4 regions of the Teichococcus cervicalis genome follow, and region 1 is predicted to be linked to each of the others. Evidence: predicted binding sites of a transcription regulator. Region 1 holds the regulator's gene; each other region holds the start of a gene.
What was found. The regulator LexA, encoded in region 1, represses DNA repair genes until DNA is damaged. The targets are predictions, from matches to a motif close to TGTTCTANNTANGTTC.
Positions count from the first base shown of each region.

Region 2: the regulator LexA is predicted to act here: its motif matches at 2,709-2,724, upstream of QE401_RS15500 (putative DNA modification/repair radical SAM protein).
Region 3: the regulator LexA is predicted to act here: its motif matches at 2,033-2,048, upstream of QE401_RS15715 (PA0069 family radical SAM protein).
Region 4: the regulator LexA is predicted to act here: its motif matches at 2,949-2,964, upstream of uvrA (excinuclease ABC subunit UvrA).

Region 1 covers NZ_JAUTAJ010000004.1:1,131,321-1,136,452, forward strand. Annotated here, with positions in the region: gene QE401_RS09145 (molybdopterin molybdotransferase MoeA) at 1-1,131, shown strand, start outside; gene lexA (transcriptional repressor LexA) at 1,268-2,035, shown strand; gene QE401_RS09155 (ComEC/Rec2 family competence protein) at 1,992-4,307, opposite strand; gene gltX (glutamate--tRNA ligase) at 4,387-5,132, shown strand, end outside.
Region 2 covers NZ_JAUTAJ010000004.1:2,480,346-2,485,477, forward strand. Annotated here, with positions in the region: gene QE401_RS15490 (ATP-binding protein) at 1-581, shown strand, start outside; gene QE401_RS15495 (TIGR03915 family putative DNA repair protein) at 624-1,421, opposite strand; gene QE401_RS15500 (putative DNA modification/repair radical SAM protein) at 1,427-2,686, opposite strand; gene QE401_RS15505 (hypothetical protein) at 2,848-4,017, shown strand; gene QE401_RS15510 (patatin-like phospholipase family protein) at 4,014-5,132, shown strand, end outside.
Region 3 covers NZ_JAUTAJ010000004.1:2,528,996-2,534,127, reverse strand. Annotated here, with positions in the region: gene QE401_RS15730 (hypothetical protein) at 131-364, shown strand; gene QE401_RS15725 (sulfite exporter TauE/SafE family protein) at 483-1,226, opposite strand; gene QE401_RS15720 (TIGR04282 family arsenosugar biosynthesis glycosyltransferase) at 1,243-1,908, opposite strand; gene QE401_RS15715 (PA0069 family radical SAM protein) at 2,105-3,226, shown strand; gene moaB (molybdenum cofactor biosynthesis protein B) at 3,311-3,844, opposite strand; gene QE401_RS15705 (GGDEF domain-containing response regulator) at 3,831-5,132, opposite strand, start outside.
Region 4 covers NZ_JAUTAJ010000004.1:944,879-950,010, forward strand. Annotated here, with positions in the region: gene uvrA (excinuclease ABC subunit UvrA) at 13-2,928, opposite strand; gene ssb (single-stranded DNA-binding protein) at 3,206-3,748, shown strand; gene QE401_RS08315 (hypothetical protein) at 4,025-4,747, shown strand; gene QE401_RS08320 (LysR substrate-binding domain-containing protein) at 4,757-5,132, opposite strand, start outside.

The DNA.
Region 1 (5,132 bases):
CCCGAGGCCTGGAACCGCGTGCTGGCCGCCCCGGTGGCGGCGCGGCTGACCCAGCCCCCCGCCGCCGTCTCCGCCATGGATGGCTATGCGCTGCGCGCCGGCGATGGGGTGGAGGGCGCGACACTCCGGGTGACCGGCAGCGCCCCGGCCGGGCATCCCTTCGCTGGCCGGGTCGGCCCTGGCGAGGCGGTGCGCATCTTCACCGGCGCCGTGCTGCCCGAGGGGGCGGATGCCATCCTGCTGCAGGAGGATGCGACCGCCGGCGAGGGCGTGGTGACGGTGCGGGAAACCGTGCGCGCCGGGCGCTGGATCCGCCCCGAGGGGCTGGATTTCCGCGCCGGCGATATTCTTCTCGCTCCCGGGCGCCGGCTGACGGCGCGCGATATCGGGCTGGCGGCGGCGGCCAACCATCCCTGGCTCGCGGTGCACCGCGCCCCGCGCATCGCCATCCTGGCCACCGGCGACGAGATCGTGCTGCCGGGCGAGCCGCTGCCGCAGGGCGGCATCGTCTCCTCCAACGCGCATGCGCTGGCGGCGCTGGTGCGCGCCTTTGGCGGCCAGCCCGTGGTGCTGCCGATCGCCGAGGACCGCGTGGAGAGCATCGCCGGCGCCGCCCGCGCCGCACGCGGCTGCGACCTGCTGGTCACCACCGGCGGCGCCAGCGTGGGCGAGCATGATCTGGTGCAGAAGGCCCTGGCCCCGCAGGGGCTCGAGGTGGATTTCTGGAAAATCGCCATGCGCCCGGGCAAGCCGCTGATCTGGGGCCGCCTGGGCGAGACCCCGCTGCTCGGCCTGCCGGGCAATCCGGTCTCGGCGCTGACCTGCGCCGTGCTGTTCCTGTGGCCGGCCATCGCCCGGCTGAGCGGGCTGCCGGACACGGCGCCGCCCTTCCGCCGCGCCGTCACCGCCGCCGACCTGCCGCAGAATGACGGGCGAGAGGACTACATGCGCGCCTTCGTCAGCCGCAGCGAAGAAGGCCAGCTGCTGGTCACCGCGGCGCAGCGCCAGGACAGTTCGATGATGCGGGTGCTGGCCGGGGCCGAGGCGCTGCTGCGCCGCGCCCCGCACGCCCCCGCCTTGCCGGCGGGCGAAACGGTCGAGATCATCCTGCTGTCGGAGCTGGGCATCTGAAGCGTCGCAGGCATCAGGGACAAGTCGCGGAAAATACGGCATTCCGCAGTTGACCGGCGCGAAAGAACTTTCGTAGAACATCTCTCTGGTTGCCGCTTTGTTCGCGGCTGCCCCATGCCGCCAGGGAGCGCCCCCCATGCTGACCCGCAAGCAACATGAGTTGCTGACGTTCATCGACCGGCACCTGCGGGACACCGGCTTCTCGCCCTCCTTCGAGGAGATGAAGGACGCGCTGAAGCTGCGCTCGAAATCCGGCATCCACCGGCTGATCACCGCGCTGGAGGAGCGGGGCTTCCTGCGCCGCCGCGCCCATCGCGCCCGCGCGCTGGAGGTGATCCGCCTGCCCGAGAGCCTGGCCCAGTCCGCCGCCCCCACCCCCCTCGCCGAGACGGCCGCCCCCGCCGAGGCGCCGCGCCCCGAGGCCGCGCCGGGCTTCGCGCCGCCCGGCTTCGCCCCGAATGTCATCCGCGGCAATTTCGCGCCGAACCTGCCCGGCGTCGCGCATGCGGCGGCGGAGGCCGGGGCGGTGCAGCTGCCGCTCTATGGCCGCATCGCCGCCGGCCTGCCGATCGAGGCGCTGCGCGACCAGGGCGCCAGTGTCGAGGTGCCGATGGCCCTCCTCGGCCAGGGCGATCATTACGCGCTGGAGGTCGCCGGCGATTCGATGATCGGCATGGGCATCCTGGATGGCGACACCGTCATCATCCGCCGCGACGACACGGCCGAGAACGGCTCGGTCGTGGTGGCCCTGGTGGATGAGAACGAGGTCACGCTGAAGCGGCTGCGCCGCAAGGGCAATTCCATCGCGCTGGAGGCCGCCAACCCGCAATACGAGACGCGCATCTTCGGCCCCGACCGGGTCAGGGTGCAGGGTCGTCTGGTGGGTCTGCTGCGCCGATACTGAGCGCTGGCTCCGCCGCCGCGCTGGCCTGGGCAGCGCGGTTGCGCGGCAGCGGGCGCGGCGGCACCCAGGGCCGCGCGCCGCGCCAGGCGCGGTCGGACAGGATCTCCACCCCGCCCGGGCGCAGCCAGACCGCATGGGCGCCGTCGCGCCAGACGCTGAAGCGGTCCAGCACCAGGCTTTCCGCACAGCGGCCACGGATCGGCTCGGCCGAGAGCAGCAGCGCCGCCCGGCCGCAGACCGGCTCGGCGCGCAGCTCGGGCGGGGCCGCCTCGGGCCCCCTGCCCCGGCCGCGCGACGCCGGGCGCGGCGCGCGCAGCAGCAGCACCGCCGGCCCCGCCGGATCGGGCTGGAAGCGGCAGGCGCTGGCGTCGCAGGACAGGCCCGGCAGGCCGGGCTGGTCGATCGGCAGGCTGCTGCCCGTCTCCTCGCCCCAGCCGCGCAGCCAGGAATCGCGCAGGAAGGCGGTGCCGCCCGGCTGGCGCTGCAGCGCCACCCCGGCCCCGGTGCGGATGGCGATCAGCCGCGCATCGGAGGAGACCAGGATGTCCGGCGGCCGCACCGCCAGGCCGCTGAGCAGGCCGAGCGCGATCAGCGGCACCCCCCAGAGCCGCCAGCGCTGCCGCCACAGGCAGAGCCAGACCAGGCCGAGGCTCAGCAGGCCCAGCCCCCAGCCCGGCATCGGCCGCGCCGGCAGCGCCGCCCCCGGCCAGGCGGCGACGCCGCGCGCCACGGACAGCACCCCCTCCACCCCCCAGCCCATGATCCACAGCGGCCAATCCTCCAGCCCCAGCGGCCAGGCCAGCATGGCGGCGAGCCCGGCCGGCATCACCAGGAAGGAGGTCAGCGGCACCGCCACCATATTGGCCGCCAGCCCATAGAGCTGCAGCCGGCCGAAATGGTGCAGCCCGTAGGGCAGTGTCGCCAGCCCGGCCAGCAGCGAGGTCAGCAGCAGGCCCAGCGGCCAGAGCAGGCAGGGCAGCAGCGCATGGCGCGCCGCCGCGGCGCGGCGCCAGGCGGCCAGGCGCGGCGCCACCGCCTCGGCGCCTGCGATCAGCACCAGCACGGCGGCGAAGCTCATCTGGAAGGAGGGGCCGAGCAGCGCCTGCGGCGCCATCAGCATGACGATGGCCGCCGCCAGGGCCAGCGCCCGCAGCGACAGCGCCCGCCGCCCCAGCAGCACGCCCAGCACCACCAGCGCCGCCATGCCGAAGCTGCGCAGCATCGGCACCTGCAGCCCGGTCAGCAGCACATAGAGCAAGCCCAGCAGCAGCCCGACCGGCGCCGCCACCCGCTTGCTGTCGAGGCGAAGCGCGAGCGCCGGCCACAGCGCCAGCAGGAAGCGCGTCACCGCGAAGCCCAGCCCCATGACGATGGAGACATGCAGGCCGGAGACGGAGAGCAGATGCGCCAGGCCGGAATCGCGCATGGCCTGCATCGCCTCGGCCGGGATGGCGGCCTGGCTGCCGGTGAACATGGCGGCGCTGATCGCCCCGTTGGCCCCCGGGAAACCGGCGGCCGAGAGGCTGTCCATCACCCGCCGCTCCAGCCGCGCGCGCAGCCCCGCCGCCAGCCCGTCGCCGCCCTTCGCCCGGGCCGAGACCCGCTCGGCCGGACCGATGGCGAAGCCGGAGCCGCCCAGGCCCGAGAAATAGGCGTCGCGCTGGAAATCCCAGGCGCCGGGCGCGGCCGGCGCCGGCGGCGGGCGCAGCAGGGCGCGCACCCGCAGCACCTCGCCCGGCCAGGGGCGCAGCGGATCCCCGGCGCGCAGCCGCAGGCGGATCAGCCGCGGCGCCGGCGCCGCGCCCTCCGCCCAGACGGCGCCGCGCAGCGTCACCCGCAGCGCACCGGGCAGCTGCTCCACCGAGGCGACCTCGCCCCGCACCAGCACGGCGCGCGCGGGCAGGTCGAGCGGCGGCGGCTGCAGCGCGGCCTGCCACGCCCCCCAACCGAAGCCCATGGCGGCGCAGCCCAGCAGCCCCAGCCACCACCCCGGCAGCGGCCGGCCGCGCCGGCCGAGCCAGAGGGCGGCGCCCAGCAGCGGCGGCGCCAGCCCCAGCCAGGCGGCGGATGGCTCCACAGGCAGCGCGAAATACAGCAGCAGCCCGAGTCCGAGCGCCACCGGCCACCACAGCGGCAGCCGGGCCCATTCCGCCTCCAGCCGCGCCGCCACACCCGCCGCAACGCCCCGCCCCGCCAGGGCCAGGCCGCGCCGCGGCCGCGCCCGCGGGGCGGCGGTGGCATGCGGCGCGGCGATGGCGTGATCTGAGGGCATGGCTTCTCAACCGACACGCGCACTCTACAGCGAGGGTGTGTGGTGGTAGAAGCACCGGCTCGAAGGAATTGGCCGAGCAATGACCGTACGCACCCGTTTCGCCCCCTCCCCGACCGGGTATCTGCATATCGGGGGGGCGCGCACCGCCCTCTTCAACTTCCTCTTCGCCCGCCACCATGGCGGCCAGTATCTGCTGCGCATCGAGGACACCGACCGCCAGCGCTCGACGCCCGAGGCGGTGCAGCAGATCCTCGACAGCCTGGAATGGCTGGGGCTGACGCCGGACGAGCCGCCGGTGATGCAGACCGCGCAGGAGCCGCGCCACGCCGCCGTGGCGCATGAGCTGCTGGCCGCCGGCAAGGCCTATCGCTGCTACTGCACGCCGGAAGAGCTCGCCGAGATGCGCGAGACGGCGATGAAGGAAGGCCGCCCGCCGCGCTATGACGGCCGCTGGCGCGACCGCGACCCGTCCGAGGCGCCGGAGGGCGTCAAGCCGGTGATCCGCATCAAGGCCCCGCGCGAGGGCGAGACGGTGATCCACGACCTCGTCCAGGGCGAGGTGCGCGTGCAGAACACCGAGCTGGACGACATGATCATCCTGCGCAGCGACGGCACGCCGACCTATCTGCACGCCGTGGTGGTGGATGACCATGACATGGCCATCACCCATGTCATCCGCGGCGATGACCACCTGACCAACACCTTCCGCCAGGTGATGGTCTATGACGCGATGGGCTGGCGGCGGCCGCATTTCGCGCATATCCCGCTGATCCATGGCGCCGACGGCGCCAAGCTGTCGAAGCGCCACGGCGCCGTCGGCGCGCT
Region 2 (5,132 bases), 1.3 Mb from region 1:
ACGCCCAGGCCCACTTCCTCGGCATCATGGCCGAGCAGTCGGAGCGCATGCGCCGGCTGATCGAGGGGCTGCTCGGCCTCTCCCGCATCGAGCTGGCCGAGCATCAGGCGCCGACCGAGCGGGTCGACCTCGCTGCCCTGGCGCGGCGGGAGGCGGAGGCCATGGCGCCGATCCTGGCCGCCCGCGACGTCCGCCTCGCACCCGAGCTGGAGGAGGGCGCCACCGCCGCCCCCGCCGATGCCGAGCAGCTGGCCCAGGTGATCCGCAATCTGCTGGAGAACGCGGTGCGCCATGGGCGGGAGGGCGGCACGGTGCGGCTCTGCGTCGCCCGCACCGGCAATCCGCGCCCCGGCATCGTGCTCAGCGTCACCGATGACGGGCCGGGCATCGCCCGCGAGCACATCCCGCGCCTGACCGAACGCTTCTACCGCGTCGATAAGGCGCGCAACCGCAAGGATGGCGGCACCGGCCTCGGCCTCGCCATCGTCAAGCACATCGTCAACCGGCATCGCGGCCAGCTGCTGATCGAGAGCCAGGAAGGGGCGGGGGCCACCTTCAAGGTGTGGCTGCCGGCGGAATGAAGGGAAGAATCCGGGGGGACAGGGTCCCCCCGGACCCCGCCTTCAGTGGGCCTTCTGGCGGCGGCGGGGCGCTGCGAACTCCTGGCCGAGCATGGCCTGCACGCGGCCCTCGGCGCCGCGCATCAGCTGCGGGATCACCGCCGCCTCGGGCAGGTTCTTCCAGTACTTCTTGGGCATCTCGGCCTTCATCGCCTCGGGCTTCAGCCGCGCCGGGTTGAAGATGCTGGCGAAATAGATCCGCCAGAGATCCTCCGCCGCATCCTCGGCGGGGGCGTCCTCGCGGCGGGCGCCGGGGGCGAACACCACGGCCTCGCCATCCCAATGCGCACAGCGCCGCGGCGTCAGGATCGACCAGCGCAGCGCGGCGAAACGCCGCTGGAAGAAGCCGGCCTCCGCCTCGACGATATGATGCTCCGGCTCGAACCAGGCGACGCTGCGCGGGCCGGCCTCCGTCTCCACCTCGCGGAAGCGCAGGAAGGCATGCATCTTGTGCGCGTCCCGCCGCACCGCCCGCGCCATCGCCGACAGCCGCGCCAGCCGCGCATCCGTGGGATCGCGCAGCAGCGCCGGCCGCGCCCGCCCGGCCCAGAACAGCGCATAGGCCAGCGCGAAACGCTCCGGGTCCGCATGCAGCAGGGCGCGCTCCACCAGCTCCAGCACCGGGCGCGGCACGGCGAGCGGAGAGGACGCCGCCGGCAGCGCGGGCGGCGCGCCATCGAACAGGCCGGGCGCCTCGCCGGGCAGGCGCCAGGCCACATCCTCGGGCCGGATGCCGGCGGCCAGCAGCCCGCGCGCCGCCCGCCGCCACCCCGCCACATCGGCCGGGCCGTCCAGTTGCACGGGGATCACAGGGCGAGCGCCAGCTGCGCCGGCCGCGCCGCGGCGGCGAAGGCGCTGCCCGGCCGCAGCTGCTGCCGCAGCAGGGCGGAATCGATCTGCCCCGGCGGCGGCCGGTGGTCCGGCGCCAGCAGGAAGGGCGCCACCTTGCGCAGCGGCACCCGCAGCCGCGCCAGATCCGTCAGCCGGACCGCCCCCGCCCCGCGCGCCGCCAGGATGCGGTCGACATTGCGCGCGCCGAGCCCCGGCACCCGCAGCAATTCCTCCCGCCCCGCCCGGTTGAGGTCGAGCGGGAAGATCGCCCGGTGCTTCAGCGCCCAGGCCAGCTTGGGATCGATCTCCAGATCCAGCATGCCGCCCTCCCCGCCCGAGAGAATCTCCTCCGTGCCGAAGCCGTAGAAGCGCAGCAGCCAGTCGGCCTGGTACAGCCGGTGCTCCCGCAGCAAGGGCGGCGCCTGCGGCGGCAGGGCGGAGGAGGCGTCCGGGATCGGCGAATAGGCCGAGTAGTAGACGCGCCGCAGCTTGTAGCGCCCATACAGCGTGGCGCCGGTGGTCAGGATGCGGCGATCGTCGCTGTCATCGGCGCCGACGATCATCTGGGTGGATTGCCCGGCGGGGGCGAAGCGCGGCGGCTGGGCGCGGCGGGCGCTGCGCTTGGCCTCCTTCGCCTCCTCGATGCCGCTGGCCAGCAGCCGCATGGCGCCACCGATGGCGGGCGGGCGCTTCTCCGGCGCCAGGCGTTGCAGGCTGCGCTCCTGCGGCAGCTCGATATTGATCGACAGCCTATCGGCCCAGCGCCCGGCCTCGGCCAGCAATTCCGGCGCCGCCTCGGGGATGGATTTCAGGTGGATATAGCCGAGGAAGCCATGCGCCTCGCGCAGTGTGCGGGCGACGCGCACCAGCTGCTCCATCGTGTAGTCGGGCGAGCGGATGATGCCGGAGCTGAGAAAAAGCCCCTCGATATAGTTGCGCCGGTAGAAGGCCAGGGTCAGCCGGACCAGCTCGTCCACCGTGAAGCGGGCGCGCGGCACGTTGGAGGTGGCGCGGTTGATGCAATAGGCGCAGTCGAACACGCAGGCATTGGTCAGCAATACCTTCAGCAGCGAGATGCAGCGCCCATCCGGCGCATAGGCGTGGCAGATGCCCATGCCCTCGGTGCTGCCGAGCCCCCCCGCCCGCGAATCGCGTTTCTCGGTGCCGGAGGAGGCGCAGGAGGCATCGTATTTGGCGGCATCGGCCAGCAGGGCGAGCTTGGCGCGCAGATCCATGGCACAGGCAATCCCGGAACTATGTTCCTCATATGTTCTATCAATGCCGAAACCAGCAAGGGCCCGCCCGGAAGGTTTCTGAATCACGAATTATTGACATAAAAATTTCCCGTGAGCCGATACGTTGCGAAATCGAATAGAAATCGCAAAGGATGCGGCGCATGCGGCCTGCTGCCCTTGGGCTCACTGGCCTCGGCTTGCTGTGGCTTGGCGGCTGCGATCAGCGGAATTTCGGCCATGTCGCCACCCTGGCGACCGAGGCGGAAACCCGCCTGGCCGTCGTCTCGCGCCCCGCCCAGGCACCGGCCGCTGGCCTGTCCGCCGTTCCGGCACAGATCACCTGCCTGGAGCCGAGCCCGGATGTGGCGAAGGCGCTGTCCACCAGCCACCAGGCCAGCGCCTCGGCGCAGCTCGACGCCACGCCGCCGCAATGGCAGAGCCCGGCCTCCCTCGCCGCCGCGGCCAGCGCCTCGCGCGCGCGGAGCGAGGCGATGGCCCAGCTGACCGAGCGCATGGCCACCATCCAGCTGCTGCGCGACGGGCTGTACCGGGCCTGCGAGGCCTATGCCAATGGCGCGGTGGGGCCGATCAGCTACGCGCTGATCCTTTCCCGCTACGGCGACACCATGGTCACCCTGCTGGGCGCCGAGACCGCCGCCGGCGCCTTCGGCCGTGCCATGGCCGGCATTGGCGGGGCCGCCCAGGGCGATGCCCTGGCCGGCAGCGCGGCCGTGGACAAGGCCGCGCTGGAGCAGGCGGAGACCCGGCTGCGCGAGGCCAGCGGGAAACTGTCGGAAGCCCAGGACGCCCTGAACCTGATGGCTCCGGACGCGCCCGGTCGCCAGGGCCAGATCGACCTCGTGGCCACGCTGAAGCGGCAGGAGGAGGACGCCCGGCGCGCCGTCGGCGCGGCGCGCGAGACGGCGACCCGCAGCACCGCGCGCGCTACGGTACAGCCCGGCGGTGCCATCCACGGCCGCTCGGGCTCGCCATCGGAGAGCGTGGCCCAGCACATCGCGGCGATGCAGAAGACCTATATGGAGGTGCCGCATCTGCCGCCCCTGCTGGTGGCCTGCGTCACGGCGCTCAGCACCTCGGCCATGGTGTTGCCGGCGAGGGAGGGCGCCCCGGCCGCGGCGGAGCAGTCCCGCTTCCGGGCCCTATGCGACACCCAGCCCGATGGCCGGCCGGGCCTGCTGATGCAGATCGTACAGGCCGCGATCACGCTGACCCAGGAGGAGGCCGCCAGCCGGCACAGGGTGGCCGAGAGGCAGGCCGGGCTCGAAGACCCGCCGCCGGGACGGCAGCCCCCCTCCGGGAGGCGGCCATGAACGCTGCCATCAGCGGCGGGGCCGCGCCCGGCGGCGCCAGCGAAGACGCCTCCGGCCACAACATCCATGTCGACCGCCAGAAGGCCCTGGCCGAGGAATATGCCGCGATCTGGGGCAGGGAGGCGCCGAAGGACTGGCCCGCCTATCTGGACGCCATGTATGACGCCGCGCCCGCCGCCCTGTGCCTGTCGGGGGGCGGCATCCGCAGCGCGGCCTTTTCGATCGGGGTTCTCCAGGGCCTGGCGCGGCGCGGGCTGCTGGCGCAGTTCCACTATCTCTCGACCGTCTCGGGGGGAGGCTATGCTGGCGGCTGGCTGACCCGCTGGATCGCCGAGCAGGTGAAACGCGATCCGCAGGCTGAGAAGGATCCGCCTGCCGCGCGCCTCAGGGCCGTGCAGCAGGTGCAGGCGGCGCTGGGCAGGCCGGAGCCACCCCGGCTGCAGGGCGCCCCGCCCGCGCCTCTGCGCCACCCCGAGGCCGCACCGCTGCGCGAACTCCGCCGCTGGACCAATTTCCTCACCCCCAGCACCGGCCTGGCCTCGACCGACACCATGGCCGGGCTGGCGCTGTGGCTGCGCAACCTGTTGCTGATCTGGCTGATCCTGCTGCCCGCTCTCCTGGTCCTCGCGCTACTGCCCGAACTCGTCGCACGATCTCTGTGGGCGATCCGGAATTACTGTCCGCCTCACCTGGCCTGGTTCCTTATCCTGGTCGCGTCGGCAGCGCTGCTGGTCCGGGCGGTAAGGCAGAGCTGCGTGGCCCTGCCGAGCTATTCGCTGCAAGGCAGCACCCCAGCCCAGCAGAGGCCCGGCGCCGCAGGCGGCCGCCAGGAGAGCGGACCACAGCAGGCGAACAGCAAAACCGCGTCGCCTTTGACAGCGCCGCAGCTGCAGCGGTGTATCGTCTGGCCCTGCTTGATCTGGGCCGCCATTTTATCCGCTCTTCTGCTCGTCCCGAACCATCTCGATGGCTGGCACACCACCGGCGCCGCGCTTGTGCTGCTGCTGGCCAGCGTGATCGGCTATGCCTGGGCAGCGCTGGAGCTGGAGGCGCACCGCCGCCATTTTCAGCAGAATTGGGGACGCTGGCTCATCGCCTGCTGCGGCTCGGCCCTG
Region 3 (5,132 bases), 1.4 Mb from region 1:
CCGGCTGCCGACCCCGCCCTCGCCGATGCCGCACCGCCCGGCTCGCGGGCCGGGCCGGCGCGGCGGGCTGCGCTCCCCGACAGGACCCGCTCCTCCAGCACCCTCCCGCGCGGCATGAAAGGTGGCAACCATGACCCAGGACCCGAAGGCGCTCCCGGAAGCCTCACAGCCGGCGCAGCCCCAGCTGCCGGAGGCCCCTCTGCCCCTGGCGGAGTCCGAGCTCGACACCGTCACCGGCGGCCTGGTGGCCGTGAATTACGGCCTGATCGGCGTGCAGCTGAACAGCCAGCTCAGCCAGTCTGCCAGCAGCCTGCAATCCCAGATGGGGTCCTTGTTCAACGGCAAGGTGCCGGGCGGATCCTAGGGCCGCGCGGCCTCCCGGCGCGGGCAGGGCAGGCTGGCGGGCGGCGCTGACCTGACGGCGCGCCGGCCGCGCGCCGGCGCCATGCCCTGAGCGCCGCCGCCCCTTCGTCGCCGCCGCCTCAGCGCAGCCCGTCCCACAGCGGCAGGCCGAGCAGCGCCGCCAGCCCGATCAGCAGGAAGCAGGCGCGGCGGAAGCCGGCCTCGCTGGCCAGGCCGAACAGCCGGCTGCCCACCCAGATGCCGAAGGCATAGGGCGGCGCCACCAGCGCGGCCAGCAGCGCCGCCTGCAGCCCGAGCAGCCCGCCCGCCAGATACACCGCCGCGCTGATGGCGCCGCTGCAGGCGAAGAACAGCACCAGATTGGCGCGCACCTGCGCCGCCGGGATGGCGCCGCCCAGCCAATAGGCCACCACCGGCGGCCCGCCCAGCTGCGCCGCCCCCGAGCACAGCCCGGACGCCGCGCCGACGCCGAGCGACAGCGGCAGCGCCGGCCTTCCGCCATAGCGCCAGCCTGAGGCCAGCAGCAGCAGCATCGCCGCCGCCAGGGCGCAGATGCCCCAGCGCAGCGTCTCCGGCGGCAGATGCAGCAGCAGCCAGGCCCCGGCCGGGGCGCCGGCCAGCGCGCCGGCCGCCAGCGACAGCGCCTGGCCGCGATCCGCCCGGCGCCAGGCCGGCGGCAGCATCGGCAGGGCGGTGACATTGTCGACCAGCAGCAGCACCGGCGCCGCCAGCTGCGGCCCCAGCGCCGCGCTGGCCAGCGGGATGAAGATCAGCGCCGCGCCGAAGCCGGAAAAGCCGCGCGCCAGCCCGGCGGCCAGGGCCGCGCCCAGCGTGACCGCCAGCGCCATCGGATCGGGCAGCATCGCGATGTCCCTCGGCTCAGCGCTTCCGCTTGCGCTCGGCGCGGCGCGGCGGCGCGGGGCGGGCGCGCAGCCGGCGCAGCCCGGTCCAGGCGCGGCGATCCTGCCGCAGCGCCAGCAGGTCCTCCGCCGTGTCGATGTCGCGCAGCGTGCGCAGCAGGGCGATGCGCCGGCCGGCGAAATTGGCCAGCGTGTCGGCCAGCGCGTGCTCGCTGTCCCAGCGCACCGCGCCGAAGGGGCGGGCGGGGCGGCGCGGCGCCAGCCCGGCCAGCCAGAAGCCGCCATCCTCGGCCGGGCCGAACACCGCATCGGCGCGGCCCAGCGCGCGGAAGGCGGCGGCGATGTCGTCGGCCGTGATGCCGGGAATGTCGCTGCCGATGACCACGACACGGCCCGGATGCCGCGCGGTGCAGCGCGCCAGCCGCTGGCCGAGATCGCCCGGGCCCTGCGCCCCGCGCCGCGGGAAGCCGCGCAGCAGCCAGCCGGGCAGCCCGCCGCCGCCGATGGGCGCCAGCGCCAGGATGGTGCGCCAGCGCCGGTCCCGCCCCGGGCCGCGCGCCATCTGCGCCAGCTGCGCGCGGTGGAAGCGCAGCGCCGCCACCGGGCCGATGCCCCTGGCCAGCCGGCGCTTCACCACCCCGAGCCGCGGCGCGGCGGCGAAGATCAGCAGCGTGTCGTTCCTCATGGCCCGGCCCCTTGGGGCGCCGCGGTCTCCGCGCCCGGATCAGACATAACGGGAACGCCGGCCCCGGACCAGACCGCCGCCCGAGTCGCCCGGCCCTGGCCCGGCGCCGCCAGGGCGCTTTCGGCGTTCTTATGATGTTCTTGACTTCGCCGGGCCGCTGGCGAAAGAGTCGCGCGAACGGAAGGGGAACCCGTCAATGCCGGATGGCAGCATCCGCGCCGCCGCCACCACGCTGCTGGACGGGGCGCGCAAGGGCCGTGGCGCCACCAGCAACCCGGCCGTGCGCTTCGACCGGCTGGCGCTGGAAGCCTTCGACGATGGCTGGCAGACGCTGGAAGAGGCCTTCGGCGCGCTGCCGCCCCTGCCCACCACCCTGACGCGCGACGCCGCGCGCTCCGCCATCGCCTGGAACAGCTCCCCCGATGTCGGCTTCGACCGCGCGGTGAACCCCTATCGCGGCTGCGAGCATGGCTGCGTCTATTGCTACGCCCGGCCCAGCCACGCCTATCTCGGCCTCTCCCCCGGGCTGGATTTCGAGACCAAGCTGCAGTTCAAGCCGGAGATCGGCGCGCTGCTGGAGAAGGAGCTGCGCAAGCCCGGCTATGTGCCGCGCCCCATCGCGCTCGGCTCCAACACCGACCCCTACCAGCCGGTGGAGCGCCGACTGAAGCTGACCCGCACCGTGCTGGAGGTGCTGGAGCGCTTCGGCCACCCCGTCACCATCGTCACCAAATCGGCCGGCGTGCTGCGCGACCTCGACATCCTGCAGCGCCTGGCGGCGCGGCGGCTGGTGCGGGTCTGCCTCTCCGTCACCACCCTCGACCCGGCGCTGGCCCGCATCCTGGAGCCGCGCGCGGCAACGCCGGCCCGCCGGCTGGACGCGCTGGCCCGGCTGTCGGAGGCCGGCGTGCCCACCGCCGTGCTGGCTGCGCCGATGATCCCGGCGGTGAACGACATGGAGCTGGAGCGCATCCTGGAACGCGCCGCCAGCGCCGGCGCGACGCGCGGCGGCTACGTCCTGCTGCGCCTGCCGCTGGAGATCGCCGGCCTGTTCGAGGATTGGCTGCGCGAGCACATGCCCGACCGCGCCGACAAGGTGCTCTCCCTGGTGCGGCAGACCCGCGGCGGGCGCGTCTATGACAGCGATTTCGCCCAGCGCATGTCCGGCACCGGCCCCTATGCCGAGATGCTGGCGCGGCGCTTCCGCGTCGCGGCGCAGAGGCTGGGGCTGGGGAAGCGGGAGGGCGAGGGGCTCGATTGCTCGGCCTTCTGCCCGCCGGAGGATCTCAGCCTGCCGAAGCAGCTGGCGTTGTTCTGAAAAGCGCAGGGGGCTCTGCCCCATCGGACGCAGTGCGTCCGATCCCCGCCGGGGGGACAGGGTCCCCCCGGACCCCGCCTTCGGTTAGCGCAGATGTTCCTGCAGGCGGGGCATCAGCTCGACCAGGTTGCAGGGGCGGTGGCGGGCATCCAGCTGGAACCGAAGGATGTCGTCCCAGCCATCCTTCACCGCGCCCGAGGAACCCGGCAGCGCGAACAGGTAGGTGCCGCCCGCGACCCCGCCAATGGCGCGCGACTGCATCGTCGAGGTGCCGATCTTCTGGTAGCTCAGCATGCGGAACAGCTCGCCGAAGCCCTCGATCCGCTTCTCCAGCACCCGGTCGAAGGCCTCCGGCGTCACGTCGCGGCCGGTGATGCCGGTGCCGCCGGTGGTGATGCCGACATCCACCTCCGGGTCGGCGATCCAGCCGCGCAGCACCGCCTCGATCGCATCCACCTCGTCGCGCACGATCTGACGGCTGTGCAGCCGGTGCCCGGCGCCCTCGATCCGCTCGGCCAGCAGCGCGCCGGAGCGGTCGCTCGCCAGGTCGCGGGTGTCGGAGACGGTCAGCACCGCGATGGAGACCGGCAGGAAGCGACGCGATTCATCGATCGGCATGGCGGGAGACCTCCTGCGGCTCGGCCAGCGCCACCTGGTTGCGGCCGGCCCGCTTCGCGGCATACAGCGCCGCATCGGCCGCCGATATCATCGCCTCGGCCGCGCCGCCAGCCTCGCCGCTCCCCTCCGGCGGCAGCCCGGCGATGCCGGCGCTGAAGCTGACCCGCAGCGGCGCCGTCCCGGTCTCGAACACGGTCGCGGCGAAGCGGCTGCGGATGGCGTCGATCAGGCCGCGCGCCGCCTCGGGCGGGGTGTTCAGCAGCAGCACCGCGAACTCCTCCCCGCCATAGCGGCCGAGCAGATCGGTGCGGCGCAGCCGCCGCTGCAGGCTGCGCGCCAGGCCGCGGATCACCCGGTCGCCCATCAGATGGCCATGCGTGTCGTTGACCGACTTGAAATGGTCGAGGTCGATCAGCGCCAGGCTCAGCGTCTGCCCCTCGCGCCAGGCGCGCAGCAGCTCCAGCTCCAGCCGGTCCTTGAAGCGGGCATGGTTCAGCAGCCCGGTCAGGCTGTCCGTGTCCATCATGGCGCGCAGCGCCCGGGCGCGCTCGGCGCGCAGCCGCACCAGCGTCGCCAGCCGGTCCAGATCCACCGGCTTCGGGATGAAGTCGTCGCCGCCGAGGCGCCGCGCCAGGATCTGCCGCTGCTCATCCTGCTCGGCCGAGAGGAACAGGATCGGCAGCGACAGGCTGCGCCGGCTCTGGCGGATGATGCGCGCCAGCTCGATCCCCTCCACCCCCGGCATCTGCATGTCCATCAGCACCAGGTCGGGGTTGATGGCGGCCATGGCGTCGATCGCCTGCTCGGGGGCCGAGACGGTGGTGACCTGCATGCCCGCCTGGCGCAGCGCCAGCGCATAGGCCTCGGCCAGCAGCGAATCATCATCGACCACCAGGATCGAGGCCGGGCTCTCATGCCGCGGCCCGGCGAACTGGTCCAGCCAGTCGGCCAGCTCGTTCAGGTCGGCGGGCTTCGGCACCACCGCCTCCACGCCCGCGCGGGCGGCGGCGAGGCGGGCGGCGAAGCCGGTCTCGGCCGAGAGCAGCACCACCGGGCAGCGCGCCGCGAAATGCCGGCAGGCGATCAGCGCGTCCGGCACCGAATCATCGACCACGGCGCCGGCCAGCCGCGTGCCCTCGGGCAGCGCGCCGCCCGGCAGCACCCCGTCCGGCAGCCGCAGCACCGCATAGCCCAGATGCGCGAACAGTGTGGACAGCCCCGCCTGCCCCTCCTTCTCGGCGAAGAGGTAGAGCGGCTCGGCGGCATCCGGGGCGGGGGCGGCGGCGCC
Region 4 (5,132 bases), 190 kb from region 1:
CGGCCTTTCGTGTCACTCGGCGGCGCGTGCCGGGGCCTTGCGCCGGGCCGGCTTGGGCTGCGGCAGCAGCGGTCGCAGGAAGCGCCCGGTATGGCTGGCGGGGATCGCCGCCACCTGCTCCGGCGTGCCCTCGGCGACGATCTGGCCACCGCCATCGCCGCCCTCCGGCCCCATGTCGAGGATCCAGTCGGCGGTCTTGATGACCTCCAGATTGTGCTCGATCACCACCACCGTGTTGCCCTGCTCGACCAGCTGGTGCAGCACCTCGAGCAGCTTGCGCACATCCTCGAAATGCAGCCCCGTGGTCGGCTCGTCCAGGATGTAGAGGGTGCGGCCGGTGGCGCGGCGCGACAGCTCCTTCGACAGCTTGATGCGCTGCGCCTCGCCGCCCGACAGCGTCGTCGCCTGCTGGCCGAGATGGATGTAGCCGAGCCCCACCTCCCGCAGCACCCGCAGCTTCTCGCGGATCGCCGGCACGGCGGAGAAGAACTCGACGCCCTCATCCACCGTCATCTCCAGCACGTCGGAGATCGACTTGCCGCGGAACTTTACCTCCAGCGTCTCGCGATTGTAGCGCTTGCCCTTGCAGGTGTCGCAGGTGACGTAGACATCGGGCAGGAAGTGCATCTCGATCTTCAGCACGCCATCGCCCTGGCAGGCCTCGCAGCGCCCGCCCTTGACGTTGAAGCTGAAGCGGCCCGGCTTGTAGCCGCGCGCGCGGCTTTCCGGCAGCTCGGCGAACCAGTCGCGGATCGGCGCGAACAGCCCGGTATAGGTGGCCGGGTTGGAGCGCGGGGTGCGGCCGATCGGCGACTGGTCGATGTCGATGATCTTGTCGAGATGTTCCAGCCCCTCGATCCGCTCATGCGGGGCGGGGACGGTGCCGGCGCCCATCAGCCGGCGCGCCACGGCCTTGTAGAGCGTCTCGATCACGAAGGTCGATTTGCCGCCGCCGGAGACACCGGTGACGCAGGTGAAGGTGCCGAGCGGCAGCCCCGCCGTGACGCCGCGCAGATTGTTGCCGGTGGCACCGACCACGCGCAGCATGCGCGCGGGGTCCGGCGCGCGCCGCTTCTCCGGCACGGCGATGTGCCGGCGGCCCGAGAGATAGGCGCCGGTGATGCTGTCCGGATGCGCCGCCACCTCCTCCGGCGTGCCCTGGGCGATGACACGACCGCCGCCGGCGCCGGCCGCCGGGCCGATATCGATCAGATGGTCGGCGGTGCGGATGGCGTCCTCGTCATGCTCGACGACCAGCACGGTGTTGCCGAGGTCGCGCAGCCGCCGCAGCGTGGTCAGCAGGCGCTCATTGTCGCGCTGGTGCAGGCCGATCGAGGGCTCGTCGAGGACGTAGAGCACGCCGGTCAGGCCGGAGCCGATCTGGCTGGCCAGACGGATGCGCTGGCTCTCGCCGCCCGACAGCGTCGCCGAGGAACGGGCCAGCGACAGGTAGTCCAGCCCGACATCGAGCAGGAAGCGCAGCCGCTCGATGATCTCCTTCAGGATGCGGCGGGCGATCTCGGCCCGCTGGGGCGTCAGCGTGGCCTCGACCCCCTCGAACCAGGGCAGGGCCTTGCGGATCGACAGGTCGCTGGCCTCGGCGATGTGCCGGCCGGCCACCTTCACCGACAGCGCCTCCGGCTTCAGCCGGGCGCCGCAGCAGGCATGGCAGGGCCGCTCCGCCTGGTAGCGCGAGAGATCCTCGCGCACCCAGGGATTGTCGGTCTCGCGCAGCCGGCGGGCCAGGTTGGGCAGCACGCCCTCGAAGGGCTTCTTCACCTCATAGGCGCGCAACCCGTCCTTGTAGCGCAGGGTGACGACCTCATCCCCCGTGCCGTTCAGGATGCCGCCGCGCACCTTGGCCGGCAGCTCGCCCCAGGGGGTGCTGGTCTTGATGCCGAAATGCTTGGCCAGGCTGGTCAGCGTCTGGTCGTAATAGGGCGCGCTGTTGCCGGCCCAGGCGGCCACCGCCCCATCGGCGATGCTGCGCCCCTCATCCGGCACCACCAGCGCGGCGTCGAAGAAGCTCTCGGTGCCGAGTCCGTCGCAGGCCGGGCAGGCACCCTGCGGCGAGTTGAAGGAGAACAGCCGCGGCTCGATCTCCTCCAGCGTGAAGCCGGAGACGGGGCAGGCATAGCGGCTGGAGAAGACGGTGCGCTCGGGCTCCGCGCCCTCCTTCGCATCGGCGGCCTCGGCATAGGCGACGCCATCGGCCAGGCCGAGCGCCGTCTCGAAACTGTCGGCCAGGCGCTGGGCCAGCCCGTCATTGCCGACCACGACGCGGTCGACCACCACCTCGATATCGTGCTTCTTGCGCTTGTCGAGGGCGGGGGCGTCCTCGATCCGCATCAGCGTGCCGTTGATCTTCACCCGCTCGAAGCCGCGGCGCTGGTATTCGGCCAGCTCCTTGCGGAACTCGCCCTTCTTGCCGCGCACCACGGGGGCCAGCAGCAGCAGCCGGGTGCCCTCCGGCATGGCCAGCACGCGATCGACCATCTGGCTGACCGTCTGCGCCTCGATCGGCAGGCCGGTGGCCGGCGAATAGGGCACGCCGGCCCGCGCCCAGAGCAGGCGCATATAGTCGTGGATCTCGGTCACCGTGCCGACGGTCGAGCGCGGATTGTGGCTCGTCGTCTTCTGCTCGATTGAGATGGCCGGCGACAGGCCCTCGATGGAATCGACATCCGGCTTCTGCATCAGCTGCAGGAACTGCCGCGCATAGGCCGAGAGGCTCTCGACATAGCGGCGCTGGCCCTCGGCATAGATGGTGTCGAAGGCGAGCGAGGATTTGCCCGAGCCGGACAGGCCGGTCAGCACCGTCAGCGTGTGCTTCGGGATGTCGATGTCGATGTTCTTGAGGTTGTGCTGACGCGCGCCGCGGATGCGGATCTGGTCGTTTTGGCCGGTGGGCGTTTGCGGCTTCGTCACGTCAGGCTCCTGGGGGCGAGCGTTCGCATTGTGTTCCTGTTGTGCCAGGATTAATATACGGGGGGAAGAGGGCGCAACAGGCCCCGCGCTGCCAGACCGACCGGCGAGACGACCTCGGGGGGTGGCAACGTGGCAGCGGGATGGCTAGGTTGCGCCGACGCGCCCCGAAGGGCGCACATCAAGGTGATGATCCGCCCCGCCGGCCGGAACGCCAGCCCCGTTTGCAGGGGACGGGCCCCGGCCGCGCAGGGCCAGAACGGGTGAAGGACCAGACGGCATGGCCGGCAGCGTCAACAAGGTGATCCTGATCGGCAATCTGGGGAAGGACCCGGAGGTGCGGAATTTCCAGAATGGCGGGCGCGTGGTGAATCTGCGCCTCGCCACCACGGACACATATAAGGACCGCGAGGGCAATCGCCAGGAGCGGACCGAGTGGCATTCGGTGGCCATCTTCAACGAGAAGCTGGGCGAGATCGCCGAGAAGTATCTGCGCAAGGGCAGCAAGGTCTATATCGAGGGCAAGCTCGAGACCCGGAAGTGGCAGGACCAGTCCGGCCAGGACCGCTACTCGACCGAGGTGGTGCTGCGCAATTTCGGCGGTGAGCTGACCCTGCTCGACGGCCGCGGCGAGGGCGGCGGCATGGGTGGCGGCGGCGGCTCCGAGGGCGGCGGTGGCTATGGCGGCGGTGGCCGCTCCTCCGGCGGCTATGGCGGCGGCGAGCGCAATGGCGGCTCGGGTGGCGGCGGCCGGCCGCAGCGCGGCGGCTGGGACGCGCCCAAGGGCGGCGGCAGCGACCTGGACGACGACATCCCGTTCTGAGCGGCCTTGTGCCGCCCTGGCAGGTGCGGAGACCCAGCCCGCAGGCATCATCGATGCCTGCGGGTTTTTTCATTCCCGGCTGGCCTCCGGAGGCGGCCCGGCCGGTCTCCGCACCGGGCACACAGCTTCGGCATCTGGCTGACAAGGCCGGGAAGGGGCATTGCCGGGCCTGCCGGCTCTGCCAAGCTCCGCGCGCCATCGCCCCGGCGCCGCCATCGCTCGGGGTGGGAGCCGGACGCGGCTTCCGGATGGCGTCGTGTCCGGGGAGAGCAGAGCGTGAACGCTGCCGAGTTTCTGGAAGGGCTGAGGGCCGATCCGCTGGCCTTCCTGCGCCGCCATGTCTTCTACGTCGTCGGCCTGCCCTCGGGCACGGCGCACCGGCGCGAGCATTTCCCGTCCTTCCGCGCCGCCGGCGCCGCGGAGACGCCCAGCCTGACCATCCCGACCCGCTCCGTGCCGCCGCGTCGCGGGCTGTTCGAGATCGATGAAGACACCGCCAGCTTCGAGGGCTTCCAGACCGGCCTGGCCGGGCAACTCGGCCGCAGCCGGAGCCGCGACAAATTCACCCTGCGGCCCGCCGGTGGCGGCGCGGCCGACCGGCAGCTGGACGCCTGGTATGTGCCGATGAGCGACCAGCAATCCGGCGCTGTGACCTCCTATGTCGTGCTGCCCGGCGAGGGCGGGCCCGACATCGCGCTGACCTCGCAGCTTTCCGGCTGCACCTTCGGCCTCGGCATGGCGGCGCGGGATGGCAGCCGGATCGTCTCGCACACCAGGCCCGACCCGTCCTATGCGGGCGGGGCCGCCGGCAAGGCCGCCTTCGGCCCGATGGCGGACATCTTCGACCGCCAGTCCCGGCCGGGGCCGCGCGCCTATGGCAACCCGGACAACCGGGCGACCATCATCGGCCTGCGCCAGCAGGGGCAGTGGCGCTTCTTCGCGCAGACCTACCAGACCCTGCCGAACCGGCTGCTGAGCGTCGAGCGGCTGAACGGCTGAGGCCCGGCCTCAGGCCGCGCCGCCGGCCTCGGCCGCCAGCCAGTCGCGCAGCCGGGCCAGCGCCGGCTCGCCGGCGCGTTCGGCATCGTGCAACAGGGTGAAGTGGCGCGAGGTCGGCCGCAGATAGGGGTGCGGCGCCGCCACCCGCCCGGCGGCCAAATCCGGCCCGACCAGGGCCTGGATGGCCAGGGCGACGCCCAGCCCCTCCGCCGCCGCGTCCAGCGCCAGAGCGATGCTCTCGAAGCGCGGGCCGCGCCTTGCATCCACCCCCTCGATGCCGGCGGCGGCCAGCCAGCGCGGCCAATCCTCCGGCCGCTGCCGCGAATGCAGCAGCGGCTCCCGCCGCCAGTCGAAGCCGGCCAGGCGGGAGGGGGCGCAGACCGGC